Regions from separate parts of the Halomonas sp. MMSF_3323 genome, predicted to be linked through region 2. Evidence: predicted binding sites of a transcription regulator. Region 2 holds the regulator's gene; the other holds the start of a gene.
What was found. The regulator sigma-54, encoded in region 2, starts transcription at its own class of promoters, with help from an activator protein. The targets are predictions, from matches to a motif close to TGGCACNNNNNTTGCTNT.
Positions count from the first base shown of each region.

Region 1: a site for sigma-54 is predicted at 2,112-2,129, ahead of RBB39_RS05255 (ANTAR domain-containing response regulator). Genes of this name have one in related genera too.

Region 1 covers NZ_JASHIT010000007.1:140,301-147,067, reverse strand. The annotation lists gene RBB39_RS05260 (nitrate reductase) at 1-1,579, opposite strand, end outside; gene RBB39_RS05255 (ANTAR domain-containing response regulator) at 2,273-2,872, shown strand; gene RBB39_RS05250 (CmpA/NrtA family ABC transporter substrate-binding protein) at 2,869-3,963, shown strand; gene RBB39_RS05245 (NAD(P)/FAD-dependent oxidoreductase) at 4,279-5,592, shown strand; gene nirB (nitrite reductase large subunit NirB) at 5,592-6,767, shown strand, end outside.
Region 2 covers NZ_JASHIT010000022.1:61,902-71,901, forward strand. The annotation lists gene bioA (adenosylmethionine--8-amino-7-oxononanoate transaminase) at 1-681, opposite strand, end outside; gene RBB39_RS12585 (hypothetical protein) at 861-1,385, opposite strand; gene RBB39_RS12590 (HPr family phosphocarrier protein) at 1,437-1,706, opposite strand; gene rapZ (RNase adapter RapZ) at 1,709-2,590, opposite strand; gene ptsN (PTS IIA-like nitrogen regulatory protein PtsN) at 2,644-3,129, opposite strand; gene hpf (ribosome hibernation-promoting factor, HPF/YfiA family) at 3,135-3,443, opposite strand; gene RBB39_RS12610 (RNA polymerase factor sigma-54) at 3,603-5,015, opposite strand; gene lptB (LPS export ABC transporter ATP-binding protein) at 5,285-6,010, opposite strand; gene lptA (lipopolysaccharide transport periplasmic protein LptA) at 6,010-6,540, opposite strand; gene lptC (LPS export ABC transporter periplasmic protein LptC) at 6,553-7,128, opposite strand; gene RBB39_RS12630 (HAD family hydrolase) at 7,125-7,691, opposite strand; gene RBB39_RS12635 (KpsF/GutQ family sugar-phosphate isomerase) at 7,728-8,732, opposite strand; gene RBB39_RS12640 (calcium/sodium antiporter) at 8,757-9,707, opposite strand; gene RBB39_RS12645 (ATP-binding cassette domain-containing protein) at 9,957-10,000, shown strand, end outside.

The sequences.
Region 1 (6,767 bases), on a different contig from region 2:
GGCCCGACAAGCGCGCATGCTCGTCGAAGATCTCGCTGGGGTGGTCATAGGCGAAGGCCTCGCCGAAGCCCAGGCGCTCGGCCACCCGGCACAGGATCCACCAGTCGTGGCGGGCCTCGCCCGGCGGCGGCAGGAGACCGCGCTGGCGCGAGATACGCCGCTCGGAGTTGGTGACGGTACCGTCCTTTTCCGACCAGCCGCTGGCCGGCAACACGATATCGGCAAGTTCCACCAGGTCGGTGTCGGCCATGCATTCCGACACGATCACCAGCGGACAGCGCTCGATGGCGCGGCGCACCCGGTCGGCATCCGGCAGGCTCACCAGAGGGTTGGTGGCCATGATCCACAGCGCCTGGATGTCGCCGCGCTCGACGGCCTGAAACAGTTCGACCGCCTTGTGGCCGGGCTCCCGGGGCAGTGTCGGCACCAGCGCCTCGGTCGACCAGAAGCGGGTCAGCCGTTCGATGGCGCCCGGGGTGTGATAGTCCATATGGGCGGCCAGCTGGTTGGCCAGCCCACCGACCTCGCGCCCGCCCATGGCGTTGGGCTGGCCGGTGATGGAAAAGGGGCCGGCGCCGGGCAGGCCAATCTTGCCGCCGGCCAGGTGGCAGTTGAGGATGGCCTGGCACTTGTCGGTGCCGCTGGTCGACTGGTTCACGCCCTGAGAGTAAAGCGTGACCACGTGCAGCTGGGTGGCAAACCAGTAGTAGAAGGTCTCGAGGCGCTCGGCGTCGAGATCGCAGGCCGCCGCCACCGCCTCGATGTCCGACGCCTCGTCCAGGGCGGCGGCAATCGTCTCTTCGGCGCCGTCCACATGGCGCTTCAGATAGACCTCATCGAGCCGTTGGCGACGGGCCATCCAGGCCAGCAGGCCATTGAACAGCAAAGCATCGCTGCCGGGACGCAGCCCCAGGTACAGATCGGCGATCTCGCAGCTATCGGTGACCCGAGGATCGATGACCACGACCCGCATCAGCGGATTGCGGGTCTTGGCCAGACGCAGCCGCTGATACAGCACCGGATGGTTCCAGGCCAGATTGGACCCCACCAGCACCACCAGTTCGGCCTCTTCCAGGTCCTCGTAGTTGCAGGGGACGGCGTCGGCGCCCAGGGTGCGCTTGTAGGCTGCCACCGCCGACGCCATGCACAGCCGCGAGTTGGTATCCAGGTGCGGTGTCCCGAGAAATCCCTTGAACAGCTTGTTGGCGACGTAGTAGTCCTCGGTCAATAGCTGCCCGGACAGGTAGCCGGCAATGGCCTGTGGGCCGCTACCCTCGGCAATCGCTCCCAGACGCTCGGCGACGGCGTCCAGCGCGCTGTCCCAGTCGGTCTCGCGACCGTCCACCCTGGGTCGCGTCAAGCGCCCCTGAACGCCAAGGGTCTCCGCCAGGGCCGAGCCCTTGACGCACAGGCGACCGAAGTTGGCCGGGTGATCCCGATCCCCCCTGAGGGTAACCGCCTCGCCATCGCGACGAAGCTCGACGCCGCAGCCGACCCCGCAGTAGGGACAGGTGGTACCTGTGGCCTCGCCGCCTGCACCGCTGTCGATCTCCGTGCTGTCGCTATCCGTCCGGGTCATCGCGCTCTCCTGTCGGCCATCTTGCTGCCTTGGCATATCGTCGGCATCTCATCGGCAGATCATCGCTCCGCTAGCGGCCGGGCCTTGATCGGTCGGGCCTTGCTGCGGCCCAAACGCACAACGCCCATCCCGTCGAGCGAGGCTCGAGGAGATGGGCGTCGTTGCCGGATGAAATCCCGCGCTGGATTTCGTGTGTGCTAGCGCCCGTTGCGGACGAGTTGTCGGACCGGCCCACCCGCCACCAGCGTCGGGACCCTTCCTGGCCCGGCTTAGTGATGCCCATGGCACCAACAACGGCACTAGCTTTGCCAGTAACCAAAGCAAACCCTGTGCCAGAACACCACAATCGCCCCCTGCAGTGTGGAATGCCGGTGCCAGCCAATTGAAGCCACGACGTTTTTTTCTGACGTTTGCCCAGGCGATGGTGGCGATAAGACGTCTGACAGACCCCAGGCTCGCACCACAACGAACGATGGAGGCCACCGTTTACGCACCCTTTCGGTGCGCGAGCGCCTGCCCGGCATATCTGCGGGGGCACGGTGGCGGCTTTGCAGGGGGTTATCTCCCTGACAGAAAACGACAAGATCGAAAATGGAACGCCTTTTGCGCTGACAGGTGCAGAGGCACCCAAGGTGCACCCCTCATCACGTCGACTCGAGCTCTATCGAGCGACAGCATCATCGAGCCACGCCCATGCCCGAACACGACACCTTGAAGGTCCTGCTGGTCGACGACGAGATAGTGCGCGCCGCCATGGTCGAAGAGGCGCTTGCGCTGGACGGACACCAGGTGGTCTGCCGACTGTCAAGCCCGGCCAGCCTCAACGACATGGTGCAGCAGCATCAACCCGACGTGGTCATCATCGACATGGAATCGCCTGACCGGGACACCCTGGAAAGCATGGCGCTGCTGCAGCGGGAAAACCCTCGACCGGTGGTGTTCTTCGCCGACCAGCACGACCCCGAATCGCTCAAGGCAGCGGTGAAGGCCGGCGTCAGCGCCTATGTGGTGGACGGTCTGGCGGCCAACCGCGTCAAGGCGGTCATCGATGTCGCCATCGCCCGCTTCGAAGCCTTTCAGGGAATGCGCCGCGACCTCGACAAGGCACGCAATCAGCTCGCCGACCGCAAGCGCATCGAACAGGCCAAGGGCCTGTTGATGAAGCATCAGAGCTGCGATGAGGAACAGGCCTACCGCATGCTCCGCAAGCTGGCCATGGACCGCGGCCAGCGCATCGCCCAGGTCGCCCAGAACGTCATCGACATCCTCAAGCCACTGGAGAAGGGATCATGAGTCCATCGCTGTCTTCTGACGCGGCCAGCACGTCCAGAACTGGCGCGCCGCATCCACCCGAGCTCGCCAGCCTGACCCTGGGATTCGTGCCGCTGCTGGATGCTGCGCTGTTGATCATCGCCCGGGAAGGCGGCTTCTTCGCCGCCCAGGGAGTCGAGGTCAGCCTGTCACGCGAGAACGCCTGGTCCACCCTGCGCGACAAGGTCGCCGCCGGCCTGCTTGACGGCGCCCAGATGCTGGCGCCGATGCCGCTGGCCATGAGCCTGGGGTTGTCCCGCGCGCCTTGTGACACCCTGGCCGCCGCGGTGCTGAGCCGCCAGGGCAATACGCTGGTGCTGTCTCGCCGCCTGGCCGAGGCGGTCGGCGCTTCGGTCGACAGCGGGGAGCCCGGCGCCTTCGGCGCGGCCAGCGAACTGGCCCGGCGCTTCAAGGCCTCGCTGAAAGAAGGCACCCGGCCACGCCTGGCCATGGTCTACCCCTACTCCTGCCAGCACCTGTTGCTGCGTGACTGGCTGGCCCGCGGCGACATCGACGTCGACCGCGAGGTCGAACTGGTCGCGCTGCCGCCCCCGCGCATGGTGGACGCCTTGCGCGAAGGCGAGATCGATGGCTTCTGCGTCGGCGAGCCCTGGGGCAGCCTGGCCCAGCATCGTCAGGTGGGTCGAGTGGTGGCCAGCGGTGCGGAACTGATGCCGGCGCATCCCGAGAAGGTGCTGGGGGTGACGGCCTCCTGGGCGCGGCGCTACCCGAATACCCTGTCCGCGCTGCTGCGCGCCCTCCAGGCCGCCGCCCTGTGGCTGGACAAGGCGCCTGAGGCCAGACGCCAGACCCTGGCCTGGCTGGCACTGCCCCCCTACCTCGATGAAGCCGTAGGCCATCTCGACGAGCTGCCGCTGGAAGCCGCCCCGGGCTACCCCTGCATCGGTGAGCGACTGCGCCCCCTGACGGCCGACTTCGAGGGGCTGATCCAGCGGTTGTCGCCGCTGCTCGAGGCTCGCGGGCGACAGCTCGACACCGCCACCCTGGAGGAGTGCTACAGCGCTGTGCATTACGACGCCGCCACGCACCAGTACGGTGCCGACACGCCCTGAACCCTGCCTGACCGATGCTGACGCCCGCCACCAGGGCCTGCACCAACAGGCTGTTTTACCTGCACAAAACGTAAAACAGGCATGAAACTTGGATAGCCTGTAGCAAGTGCCGGCGAATGCCGGCGGCGGTCAACGGCGATCGCACCGACACTAGACAAAGACGTCTCTTCACCCTCCGACGCCGGAGGTGTGAGAGACGTCTTTGGCGTTTTTGGAGCCCATGCGATGTCCCGTTCCATCAGGTCCCGTTCCACTGGACCTTCTGACTCCAGGCCCCGTTCCTCTAGCCTGCCTGACTCAAGGTCCCGTTCCGAAATGACCCAGGCCGGCTCGTCTTCGCCGACGAGGTCTGACGACGCACGTCTTCCCCACCTGGTGATCGTCGGCAACGGCATGGCCGCGCATCGATTGATCGAGACCCTGGCGGCCCAGAGTGGTGCCCCACGACACATCACCGTGATCGGTGCCGAACCGCACGCGGCCTACAACCGCATTCTGCTGTCGAGCTGGCTGGCCGGCGATGTCGAGCAGGATGGATTGACGCTGACACCGCCGCATGACTCCGCCGTCACTGTCGATCAGCGCCTGGGCGCGCGGGTGGAGCGGATCGATCGTACCCGGCGCCTGGTCGAGTGCGACGACGGCGAGGTGATCCCCTACGACCACCTGGTGCTGGCACTGGGTTCGCGCAGCGCCATGCCACAGATCCCCGGCATCACTCTGACGGGCGTGTCGGGCTTTCGCGATCTGGACGATGCGGCGCGCCTGGCCGACGCAGCAAAGGCTGGCGGCGCGGCGGTGGTGGTCGGTGGTGGCCTGCTGGGCCTGGAGGCCGCCGCCGGCCTCGCCGCCAGAGGCATGCAGGTATGCGTGCTGCAACGCTCACCGCGCCTGATGAACCGGCAGCTGGACGCCACCGCCAGCACCATGCTGGCAAGCGAAATCGAAGGCCGCGGCATCCATCTGAAGACCGGGGCGCGGTTGGCCGCGATCGTCGGCGATGAAAACGGCCAGGTGGTCGGTGTGCGCCTGGAAGACGACGAGCGCCTGCTGCCGGCGAACTGCGTGGTGATCGCCGCCGGCATCACCCCCAACGCCGAGCTGGGCAGGGATGCGGGGCTCGATTGCGATCGCGCCATCGTCGTCGACGACACCCTGGCCACCTCGGACCCCGACATTTCTGCCCTCGGCGAATGCTGCCAGTTCGAGGACACCACCTACGGCCTGGTGGAGCCGATCTGGCATCAGGTCGAGGTACTGGCCAGTCGCCTGTGCGGCGAGCCCTCGGCGCCTTACCACGAACGCGCCTGCGCCACCAAGCTCAAGGTTTCCGGCGTCTCGCTGTACGCCTTCGGCCCCACCGAGGCCGAGGACGGACATGAGGTCCTCAGCTATCGCGACCAGGGCGAATACCGCCGACTGCTGCTGCGCGACGGCCGACTCGAGGGCGCCGTGCTCTACGGCGATACCCGCATGGGCCCCTGGCTATTCCGGCTCGCCGAGCAAGGCCAGCGACTGGACCGAGCGCGCCACTCGCTGCTGCTGGGCCAGGCCGATACCGAGGCCCTGCTGGCGGACGACGCCACCACCGACACCGACCCATCGACCACCGAACAGGATGCCGCCTGATGTCCAGCACAAAGCACAATCTCGCCGCACACAATGCTCCCGACAGCGACGCCACGGATACCCGCCCCACCCTGGTCGTGGTAGGCAACGGCATGGTAGGTCACCACCTGGTCGAGCAGCTGGTCGAACGTGATCAGCACCGCCGCTACCGCATCGTGGTGTTCGGCGAGGAACGTCATCTGGCCTACGACCGAGTGCACCTGTCGGAGTACTTCAGCGGCCGCGACGCCCAGTCCCTGGCGCTGTCCACCGCCGACTACTACGCCGAGCACGGCATCGAGCTCAAGTTGCACCAGGCGGTCACCGCCATCGATCGCGATGCACGGCGCGTTCACACCGACGCTGGCTACCTCGACTTCGACCGTCTGGTGCTGGCCACCGGTTCCTTCCCCTTCGTCCCGCCGATTCCCGGCAATGATCGCGAGGGCTGCCTGGTCTACCGCACCCTGGACGATCTCGACGCCATTCGCGCCGCCGCCGCCACCGCCAATACCGGCGTGGTGGTGGGGGGCGGACTGCTCGGGCTGGAGGCCGCCAACGCCCTGCGCGGCCTCGACCTGGACACCGCGGTGGTCGAATTTGCCCCGCGTCTGATGCCGATGCAGGTGGACGAGCAAGGCGGTGAACTGCTCAAGGAAAAGATCGAGGGCCTGGGCGTCCAGGTGCTGACCGAAAGAGCGACCCGCGAGATCGTCCCCGGTGAAGCCAGCCGTCTGCGCATGGTATTTCAGGACGACAAGGTGCTGGAGACCGATCTGATCGTGTTCTCCGCCGGCATACGCCCCCGGGACGAGCTGGCCCGCGAGTGCGGGCTCGAGATCGGCGAACGTGGCGGCGTGGTGATCGATGACCACTGCCTGACCAGCGATCCCGCCATCCTCGCGGTGGGCGAGGTCGCGCTGTACAACAACAGCATCTTCGGTCTGGTCGCCCCCGGTTATCAGATGGCCAAGGCCGCGGCCGACACCCTGTGCGGTGGCGATTCGACCTTCACCGGGGCCGACATGAGCACCAAGCTCAAGCTGATGGGGGTCGACGTGGGGGCCATCGGCGACGCCCACGCTAACCGCCATCCCGGCGCCAAGCAGTACCGATACTTCGACCAGATCCAGCAGGTCTATCGCAAGCTGGTGGTCTCCGGTGACGGCAAGCGCCTGCTCGGCGCCATGCTGGTG
Region 2 (10,000 bases):
GCGAGCACCCTTCAGATAGTCCGGAGAGGTCATATTGAGGCCACCGGCGGCCTGCAGCAGGGGCTCCATCAACAGCGCGGCGATCTCGTGGTGGTGGGCTTCCAGCACCGCTCGCAAGGCGTCGAGGTCGGCGGCGACCTGCTCTGGCGTGGCCGTATAGGGTGCCGTCGGCGCCGGGGCGAAATGGTGCTTCGGAAGAAAGCCGGAAAACAGCGAATGCATGCCCTCTTCGGGGTCACACACCGCCATGCAGCCGGCGGTATCACCGTGGTAGGCCTTCATCAGCGACAGCATGCGGTGCTTGTTGGGGCGGCCGCGCAGATGGTGGTACTGCACCGCCATCTTCATCGCCACCTCCATGCCCACCGAGCCGCTGTCGGAGAAGAACACGTGGTTGAGGCCCTCTGGCGTGACGCGAACCAGTTCCCGGGCGAGCTGGTCGGCGGGATCGTGGGTCAGTCCTCCAAGCATCACGTGACACAGCGTGGTAGCCTGCTCCTGAATCGCCTTGACCAGCCGTGGATGTCCGTAGCCGTGGATCATGCACCACCAGGAGCAGGTCGCGTCGAGCAATGATTCGCCGCTGTCCAGGGTAAAGCGGGTGCCCTGGCCGCCGACTACCCGGGGGGCAGGGGCCTGGGTCTTGAGATGGGCGTAGGGATGCCACACCGGAGAGGTCATGTCGGCTCCTGAAGGACGCTTGGTGGTAAACTGAGTGACGAGTTAAAAGTTTACCACCGCTGCTGCTGCCGTCGCCAACACCAGCGCTCGTACCCGGAAAATCGGGGTAGAGCGGGGCAGGCGAGGGCGCAAGGAGGAGCGGTGCTTTCTCAGGGTTGCTGGGCTTAGGGATGCCGGGCTCAGGGATGCTGGGCGTCGACACGTTCGAGAAAGCGCTCGAACAGGAACGCCTCGTCGTTTTTCAGCGAGCGACTCAGGCAGTCGATGAACTCTCGGCGCGGATAGGTGAAGATCCGCGGCGCCTTGTAGGCATCCAGATCGATGGCGATTACCTCTCCGTCGACGACCAGGAAGTTCTCGGTGTGCAGGCCACGACAGTGGATACGGTCACGGTACAAGGCTTCGAGAATGTCCAGGTAGCGGTTCTGCAGTTCCGGAGAGTCGAGGACCAGCTTTTTAAGCGCGATGCCGTGCACGTTGGCGGTGACCAGGCGATAGCGCTCTGCCGACAGGATTTTCGGTGTGGCGATACCCAGTCGCTCCAGTCGGCCGGCGACATAGCGAAAATTGTGGCCGGGGTAGCGCCGGATGCCCAGGCGGTAGCGCCAGCGATCGCTGGTCTTGGGCGTGAAGGTCTTGATGAAGGCGTCCTGGTCCGGATCGTAGTGGACCTCGGTGTACTTGCCGGTCTGGATCAGTTGCATGGCGTCCTTGGCAGGCAGGGGGTGGCGGTCAAAACAAGGAGAGGGAAGACGTCAGGCGTCTTCGTCGAAGCGTGCGTCGAACAGTGCCTCCAGAGCGTCCAGCACCGCGTCCGCGTCCTTGCCTTCGGCCTCCAGGGTCAGTTCCGTTCCGCAGGGGGCGGCCAGCATCAGCAGCGACATGATGTTGGCGGCGTCACCCGAGCGGCTGCCATGGTGGACGGTGACGGTGGCGTCAAAGGGTTGGCAGCAGGTAACCAGGCGAGTCGCGGCGCGTGCATGCAGGCCGCGACGATTGGTCAGGGTCAGGGTGCGTCGGGCCACGCCTAGAGTCCTCCGCTGTCCAGTCGGCGTTGCTGGCCGAGTTCGCGGTGGCGTAGACGGACGCGGGGATGCTGGTCGGCCAGGGCCGAGGCGATTCCCTCGGCCAGGTAGACCGAACGATGCTGTCCTCCGGTGCAGCCCACCGCCACGGTGAGGTAGCTGCGCTGGCTTTGCTGATAGCGCGGTAGCCAGGTGCGCACCCAGCCGAGGATATCGCGCTTCATGTCGGCGACGTCCTGATAGCGTTCGAGGAAGTCGATGACGCTGGGATCGCAGCCATTGGCATCACGCAGTGATGGTTCCCAGTAGGGGTTGGGCAGACAGCGGGCATCGAACACGATGTCTGCATCCGGCGGCACGCCACGCTTGAAGCCGAAGGACTCCACGGTCAGGCTCAACTGGCCGCTGCGGTGGTCGGCGACCTGTTCGGCGATGCGCGAACGCAGTTCGTGCACCGACAGGCGAGAGCTGTCGATGACCAGATCGGCCAGGTCTCGAATACCCGAAAGGGCCTTCTGCTCGGACTCGATGGCTTCCGCCAGGGTCATGTCGCTATCACGGGTCAGGGGGTGACGGCGCCGCGTGTGGGAATAGCGCTCGAGCAGAATTCGCGCATCACTGGTCAGGTAGACCACCTGGCAGTCGATCGGACTCTGCTTGAGGGACGCCAGCTGGGCGGGGAAGCGTTCCAGCGCCTCAGGCAGGTTGCGGGCGTCGACGCTGACGGCGATACGGCGGGAATGACCGTTTTCCAGCTCGTCCACCAGGGCGCCCAGCAAGGTCGCGGGAAGGTTGTCGATGGCGTAGAACCCCAGGTCCTCCAGGGCCTGAAGGGCCACGGACTTTCCCGAGCCGGAGCGACCACTGATGATCACGAGCTGCATGTCCTGTCTCCTTGGGCAGGCGTCCATTGCTGATGGCCTAGGCAAGGCCGCGATCAGGAGGGAGTGTCGTCCCCCGGCGCCTGTTGGCGGATGGCTTCCTGCAGGCGCTCGTGAAGCTCGCGCTGGGAGCTGGCGTGGCGCAGACGGTGACGTGTGTCGGCGTCGTTCATGACGCCGGCGACCTGGCCGAGCAGGGCGAGATGGGCGTCGTCGGCCTCTTCCGGTACCAGCAGCACGAACACCAGATCGACGGGCTCACCATCGATGGCATCGAAGTCGACAGGTTCCGCGAGTTTGAGGAAGCCGGAGATGGGCGCCTTGCAGTGGGGGTTGCGGGCATGCGGAATGGCGACGCCATTGCCGATGCCGGTACTGCCCAGGCGCTCACGTCCGATCAGCCGACTGAAGACCTCCTGGCTGTCCAGGCTCGGGGTGTTCTGCGCAATGAAGGTGCTGAAAAACTCCAGCACCCTCTTCTTGCTGCCTCCCGGGACATCGAACAATGTGCGCTCGGGAGGGAGAATGGCTTCCAATGTCATGAGAGTCAGCGAATTCCGGCGCCTTGGGCGCGGGCTTGGGATTTTTCCTTGTGCTTGACCAACTGGCGGTCCAGCTTGTCGGCAAGGGCGTCGATAGCGGCATACATGTCGCCGTCCTGCGCTTCGGCATGCAGGTCGGCACCGGCGGCGTGAAGGGTGCAGGCGGCCAGCTGGCGTTCCTTTTCCACCGAGAGGGTCACCTGGACGTTGGTGATGTTGTCGTAGTGGCGCTCCACACGGGTGAGCTTCTCTTGTACGTAGTCACGCAGGGGATCGGTCAATTCGACGTGGTGGCCGGTGATGTTGACTTGCATGACAGGCTCCTTGCTCTTTCGGGTGGTGGCTTGATTGTAACCCTTTTTCCGATCCTGCAAACCCCCTCGACGCTACGCAGAAAGACGCAGATGTCATGCGAAATTTCAAGTGCTTGCGCTTTCCCGATAACTAGGCTAGCGACGCCGCAGCGCAAGGCCTCAGCGCAGTCGCTTGCGCTCGCTGGAAGACGGAATATTCATGGCTTCCCGGTACTTTGCCACGGTGCGTCTGGCGACATTGACGCCGTCTTCCGCCAGCAATTCCACCAGTTTGCTGTCCGACAGAGGTTTGCGGGCAGGTTCCTTTTGAATCAACGATTTGATCATGGCGCGGATGGCGGTACTGGAATGGGCGTCGCCATCCTGGCCGACCTGGCTCGAGAAAAAATACTTCAACTCGAACACGCCGCGAGGCGTGTGCACGAACTTCTGGGTGGTCACGCGGGAGATGGTGGACTCGTGCATCTCCACCTTGTCTGCGATATCGGCCAGCACCAACGGTTTCATGGCCGCTTCTCCCTGCTCGAGGAAGTCGATCTGACGCACCATGATTTCCCGGCCGACCTTCAGCAAGGTGTCGTTGCGGCTGGACAGACTCTTGATCAGCCAGCGCGCCTCCTGCAGGTGGTCCTTGAGGAACTGGTTGTCCTGGCTCTTGTCCGCGCGCCGAATCAGCGCAGCGTAGTCGGGCTGGATGCGCAGTCGAGGCATTGCATCCGGGTTGAGTTCAACGCGCCAGCCCTCTTCGGTGTGGCGTACCACCAGGTCGGGTATGACGTAGTCGTTATCGCTGTCACCGAACTGGCTGCCGGGACGTGGGTCGAGGCTTCGGATCAGCTCGATGACGCTGTCGAGTTGGTCGTCATCGAGTCCTAGCCGGCGCTTCAGCAGACGTCGGTCGCCGCTGGCCAGTGCCTCGAGAAACTGTCTTACCAGTCGTCCGGCCTGGGGCAGCAGGACGGTATCGCGAGGCAGGCTATCCAGTTGCAGCATCAAACACTCGCGCAGGTCGCGGGCGAACACTCCGGTCGGTTCGAACTGTTGCAGCCGAACCAGCACCGCCTCCACCTCGGCGAGGGGAGGGGGGCGACGACCGTCTTGCTCGAGCCCCTGGGCGATGTCATCCAGTGTCTGCTCGAGATAGCCGTCGGCGTTGACCGCGTCGAGCAGGCTCTCGGCGATCAGGCGCTCCTGGTCGCTGACGTCGAGCATCGCCAGTTGCCAGCTCAGGTGGCTGTGCAGTGACTGGGAGCTTGCCTGGCGCTCGAAATCCGGCGCCTCGCCACTGCCGGCGGGGGTGGTGCCCAGGTCCTGGTAGGTGTCGGACCAGTCGCTGTCCAAACTGAGTTCCGAGGGAATCTGATCCGCCCAGTCATCTTCCGCGGCTTCCCTGGTCTGCTGTTCGCCGAACTCGTCCTCGAGTTCGAGCATGGGGTTGGCCTCCAGCGCCTGCTGGACCTCCTGGCGCAGGTCCAGGGTCGAAAGCTGCAGCAGGCCGATCGCCTGTTGCAGTTGCGGGGTCATGGTCAGCTGGGTACCGATGCGCAGCTGCAGTGACGCCTTGAGGGCCATGGGTCGGGATCCACCAGTGTTGTCGAAAGGCTTTACCCTAACGACGAGTCATCAGACATGCAAGCATCTTGCCAAGTTGGTGTTTTTTGACCTGTGGGAGGGAGTGAAAAGGTCGATGTGGAACAACTTGGTAGGGGGGAGGTGCTTCTTTCGAGGGAGGCCCTGTGTGCAAGGTGAGGCCGACCCTTTCGGGGCCGGCGCTTGGATGCTGATGCTGGCAAGTGTTGCGGCCGCTTGAGGCGACTGCGGCTGTCGGGCGGCCCTGCGGTCTAAAGGCGGAAGTTTTCGCCCAGGTAGACCTCCTTGACGCGCTGGTTGGCAAGGATGGACTCGGCGCTGCCCTCGGCGATGATCTGGCCGTCGCCGACGATGTAGGCACGATCGCAGATATCGAGGGTCTCGCGCACGTTGTGATCGGTGATCAGGACGCCGATATCGCGGGCCTTGAGTTGACGAATGATGGACTTGATCTCGCCCACCGAGATCGGGTCGACCCCGGCGAAGGGTTCATCGAGCAGGATAAAGGCCGGCTCGGTGGCCAGGGCGCGGGCGATCTCGACCCGGCGCCGCTCCCCGCCGGACAGGCTCATGCCGGGGTTGTCGCGAATATGGCTGACGTGGAAGTCCTCGAGGAGTTGCTCGAGACGTGCTTCTCGGCCCTCGCGGTCGAGGTCCTTGCGGGTCTCGAGGATCGCCATGATGTTGTCGGCCACCGACAGCTTGCGAAAGATCGAAGCCTCCTGAGGCAGGTAGCCGATACCGGCCAGCGCGCGCTGGTGCATGGCCGCGCGGCTCAGGTCCCGATCATCGATGCTGATGCTGCCGGCGTCGGCTCTGACCAGGCCGACGATCATGTAGAAGGAGGTGGTCTTGCCGGCCCCGTTGGGGCCCAGCAGACCGACGATGCTGCCCTGCTCGATCGACAGGCTGATGTCCTGGACGACGCGACGCTTCTTGTAGCTCTTGGCCAGATGGCGAGCGTGGAGAGTCTTCATCAGTTTCCTTGGCTTTCCGGCTCGAGGGTCATGCGAATGCGCTGCTCGCCCTGGACGCCCTGGGCGCTGGAGCGGGCCTGGACCACGCGGCGATCGAGGAAGTACTCCAGATAGGCACCGTCGAAGGTGTCATTGGCCTTGTGCAGCTCAGCCTGGTCGATCAGCTCCATGCGGCGTTCGGCCACGTGGTAGATCACCTTGCGGCCCCAGCCCTTGACCACCGGTTCTTCCGGGGATGGCTTCTGCTCGAGGTAGGCACGTGAGCCGGTCGCGGTCGCCAGTGACAGTTGTCCTTGGTCGTTGCGCTGGATCTCGACGCGTTCGCCGGTGAGGATCATGCTGCCTTGCACAATGCGCACGTCGCCGGTATAGACCGCGGTGCCGGCGCGATCATCGAGATCCAGCTGGTCGGCCTCCACCTGAATCGGTGCGCTGCGATCACTTTCCAGCGCCAGGACACTGCTGCCGGTGGCGCCGGCGGCCAGGCCAAGGGCCAGGGCAAGCAGGAGGGCGGGACTTGGACGCATCATGGAAGGGGCTCCTTATTGAGGCTCTGGCGGATGATGACCGGTGACATTGTCGGTCAGGCGAGCGGTATTGTCATGGATCCAGGCGTCGAAGCGCTCCCCTTGCATCTGTTGAGGGGGTTGGCGTAGGACGGCTGGCGTTTCGCTCCAGACATGGCCACTGTCGCTGTCGTAGACCAATACCTCTGTATCAAGCTGCCAACGCTCCGCGGGGGCCTCGAGATGGGCGTCGCCCGACAGGGTCAGGGGGTTGTCGTCCGGACCCAGTTCACCGTTGTCGGCGTCGGCGATCCACTCTCGGCCGCTGTCGTCGATCAGTGCAAGGTCCGGCTGGTCCACCCGGGTGACGTCGTCGAGCGGTGTGTGCACAAGGCGTGGCGTATCGATGCGCTGGTGGGGGGTGCCCTGGGCATCGAAGCGGGTCAGGCGGGCATCCACCAGGTAGTAGTCGGGCTCGCCGGCCTTGTCATTGGGTACCAGGTCGGGGACGTTGCTCTCGCGGGGGTCGAGCAACGTCAGGCCGCCACCGAGTACCAGCAGCAGGATGACCAGCCAGAAGCGAAAGCCTGGACGCAGTGCGCTCAGTTTCATGTCAGCGGTCCGTTGCTCAGGTAGCTGTCGATGATATCGTCGAGGCGGCCCTGGGCCATCAGCAGGGTGTCGGTGATCTCGCGCACCGCGCCATGTCCGCCGGCAACCTGGGTGACCCAGTCGGCGTGCTGACGAAGGTAGCAGGGGGCGCCTGGCACGGTGATGCCGACCGCACTGCGATGGATGCAGGGCAGATCCGGCAGGTCATCGCCGCAGTAGGCGACCTGGTCGAGGGTCAGGCCCAGCGAATCGCACAGCGATTCAAGGGCGGGCAGCTTGCGCTCGACCCCTTGCTGTACGTGCTCGATGCCGAGTGCTCTGGCTCTTTGAGTGACCATGGGGGAGCTGCGCCCGGTGATCAGGGCCACCTGGATGCCGGCGCGCTTGGCCAGCTTGAGGCCGTGGCCATCCAGGGTGTTGAACGCCTTCAACTCGGAGCCGTCGGCGTGGAAGTACAGTCGACCATCGGTCAGTACGCCGTCCACGTCCAGCGCCAGTAGCTTGATGTGGCGCAGGCGCTCCACCAGTTCCGGCGCGAGGGAGGCAAGAAGGTCGTGAGACATGAAGGTGTTCCTTGATAAGAAGGGGTTGAAAAAGGGTCAGATGACACCGGCGGCCAGCAGGTCGTGCATATGCAGTGCACCTACTGGGCGCTGCTCGCCATCGACCACCGCCAGGGCGGTGATCCGGCCTTCTTCCATCAGCTTGACCGCCTCCGCCGCCAGGGTGGCGGGGCCGATGCGTCGCCCGGGGGTGGTCATCACGTCATCCACGGTAAGCGAGCTGAAGTCCTGATGGCGATCCAGGGTACGGCGCAGGTCGCCGTCGGTATAGACCCCGGCCAGGGTGCCGTCGGGGGATACCACGCAGGTAAAGCCGAGTCCCTGACGGGTGATCTCGAGCAGGGCGTCGCGTAGCGGCGAGCCCGACGGCACCGAGGGCAGGCGGTCGCCGGTATGCATCAGGTCGGCCACGGTCAATAGCAGTCGCTTGCCCAGGCTACCGCCCGGGTGGGACAGGGCGAAATCCTCGGCGGTGAAGCCGCGTGTCTCGAGCAGCGCCACCGCCAGGGCGTCGCCCAGCGCCAGCGCTGCAGTGGTCGAAGAGGTCGGGGCCAGGTCCAGCGGGCAGGCCTCGCGCTCGACCCCGGCGTACAGATGGGCCTCGGCGTGGCGGGCCAGGGTCGAGTGCGCTCGGCCGGTCATGCTGACCAGCGGAACGCCCATTCGCTTGAGCAGCGGCAGCAGGGCGGTGACCTCGGCGGTTTCGCCGGAGTTGGACAATGCCAGGACCACGTCGCCGGGCGTGATCATGCCCAGGTCGCCATGACTGGCTTCACCGGGATGGACAAAGAAGGCCGGCGTGCCGGTGCTTGCCAGGGTGGCGGCGATCTTGCCACCGACATGTCCCGACTTGCCCATGCCGGTGACGACCACCCGGCCGCGGCAGGCCAGCAGCAGTTGGCAGGCACGGTCGAAGTCGCCGTCGAGACGCCCGATCAGGGCGTCGATGGCGTCACGTTCGAGTTCCAGGGTGCGTCGTGCGATATCGCGGACGCTCAAGGTCGGCATTTGTGCCGAGGAGGGGTGTTTGCTCATGGACATGATTGTTGCCGTTTAACGCCGTTGTCACAAGGGGCCCGCCGCGACCGAAAGGCCGAGCCAGGTCAGATAAAACGCATAGGTGCAGGCCAGCAGCGCGCCGATCCAGCGCCCCAGGCGCCCTCGGCGTTGCCACAGCAGCAGCGCCGCCAGCAGCAGCGTCAGGCCAAGCATTACCGGAAAGTCGCGGCCGGCGGCTGCGGGATCGGTGGCTCCCGGCGCCAGCAGCGCCGGTACCGGCAGTACCGCCAGCATATTGAATAGGTTGGAGCCGATGACGTTGCCGATGGCCAGATCGTGGTGGCGCTTCAGCGCGCTGGCCACGCAGGCGGCGAGTTCCGGCAGGCTGGTGCCGATGGCGACGACGGTCAGACCGATCACCAGCTCGCTTACGCCAAAGGTGCGTGCCAGCTCAGTGGCGCCCCAGACCAGGGCGCGGGAGCTGGCGATCATCACCGCCAGGGTCAGCACCAGCCAGCCGATGGCCTTGCCCAGTGCCATGCCGGGAATGTCGTCGGCCATCTCCTGTTCGGCCTCGTCGGCGCGAAACAGCCACCACAGACTGAATACCAGCAGCGCGATCAGCAGGGCCGCGTCGAGGCGATCGAGGCTGCCATCGGCCAGGGCGTAGCCGGCGAGGCCGGTGGCGCCCAACAGCAGTGGCAGCTCGCGGCGCACGATGGTGAAGCGCACCGGGATCGGCACCACCAGTGCAGTCACGCCCAGTACCAGCGCGATGTTGGCGATATTGGAGCCCAGCGCATTGCCGGTGGCCAGGTCGGGGGCGCCATCCAGCGAGGCCATCACCGAGACCACGATTTCCGGGGCAGAGGTGCCGATGGAGACGATGGTCATGCCGACCAGCATGATGCTCATGCCGGCGCGGTAGGCGGTGGCGGCGGCGGCGCCGACAAAGCGATCCGCGCTCCAGAGCAGGCCCACCAGGCCCAGGGCGACGACGACAGATGGTAACAGCATGGAGAACGACTTGGTTGCAGAAAGGGCGCCCATTGAACCCTTAGATAAACCTGCGCGCAAGCGCGCAACCGGGGCACTGGCATGCTGCATTTGAGTTAAGATACGATGTTCGAAAACCGAGCGCGGCTCAAGGCGCTCTATTCTCAAGGTTCGGACTCAGGTCTGGCCAGGCGTCGAATCCGAGGATTCGGGGCGGGCGTCCGGTCTGAACCGCCGGTTCACGGTGATACTGACTCTATAGGGACTGCGATGACGGCTTCCTCCTTGGTGGAGGTGGAGAATCTGCATTTCAC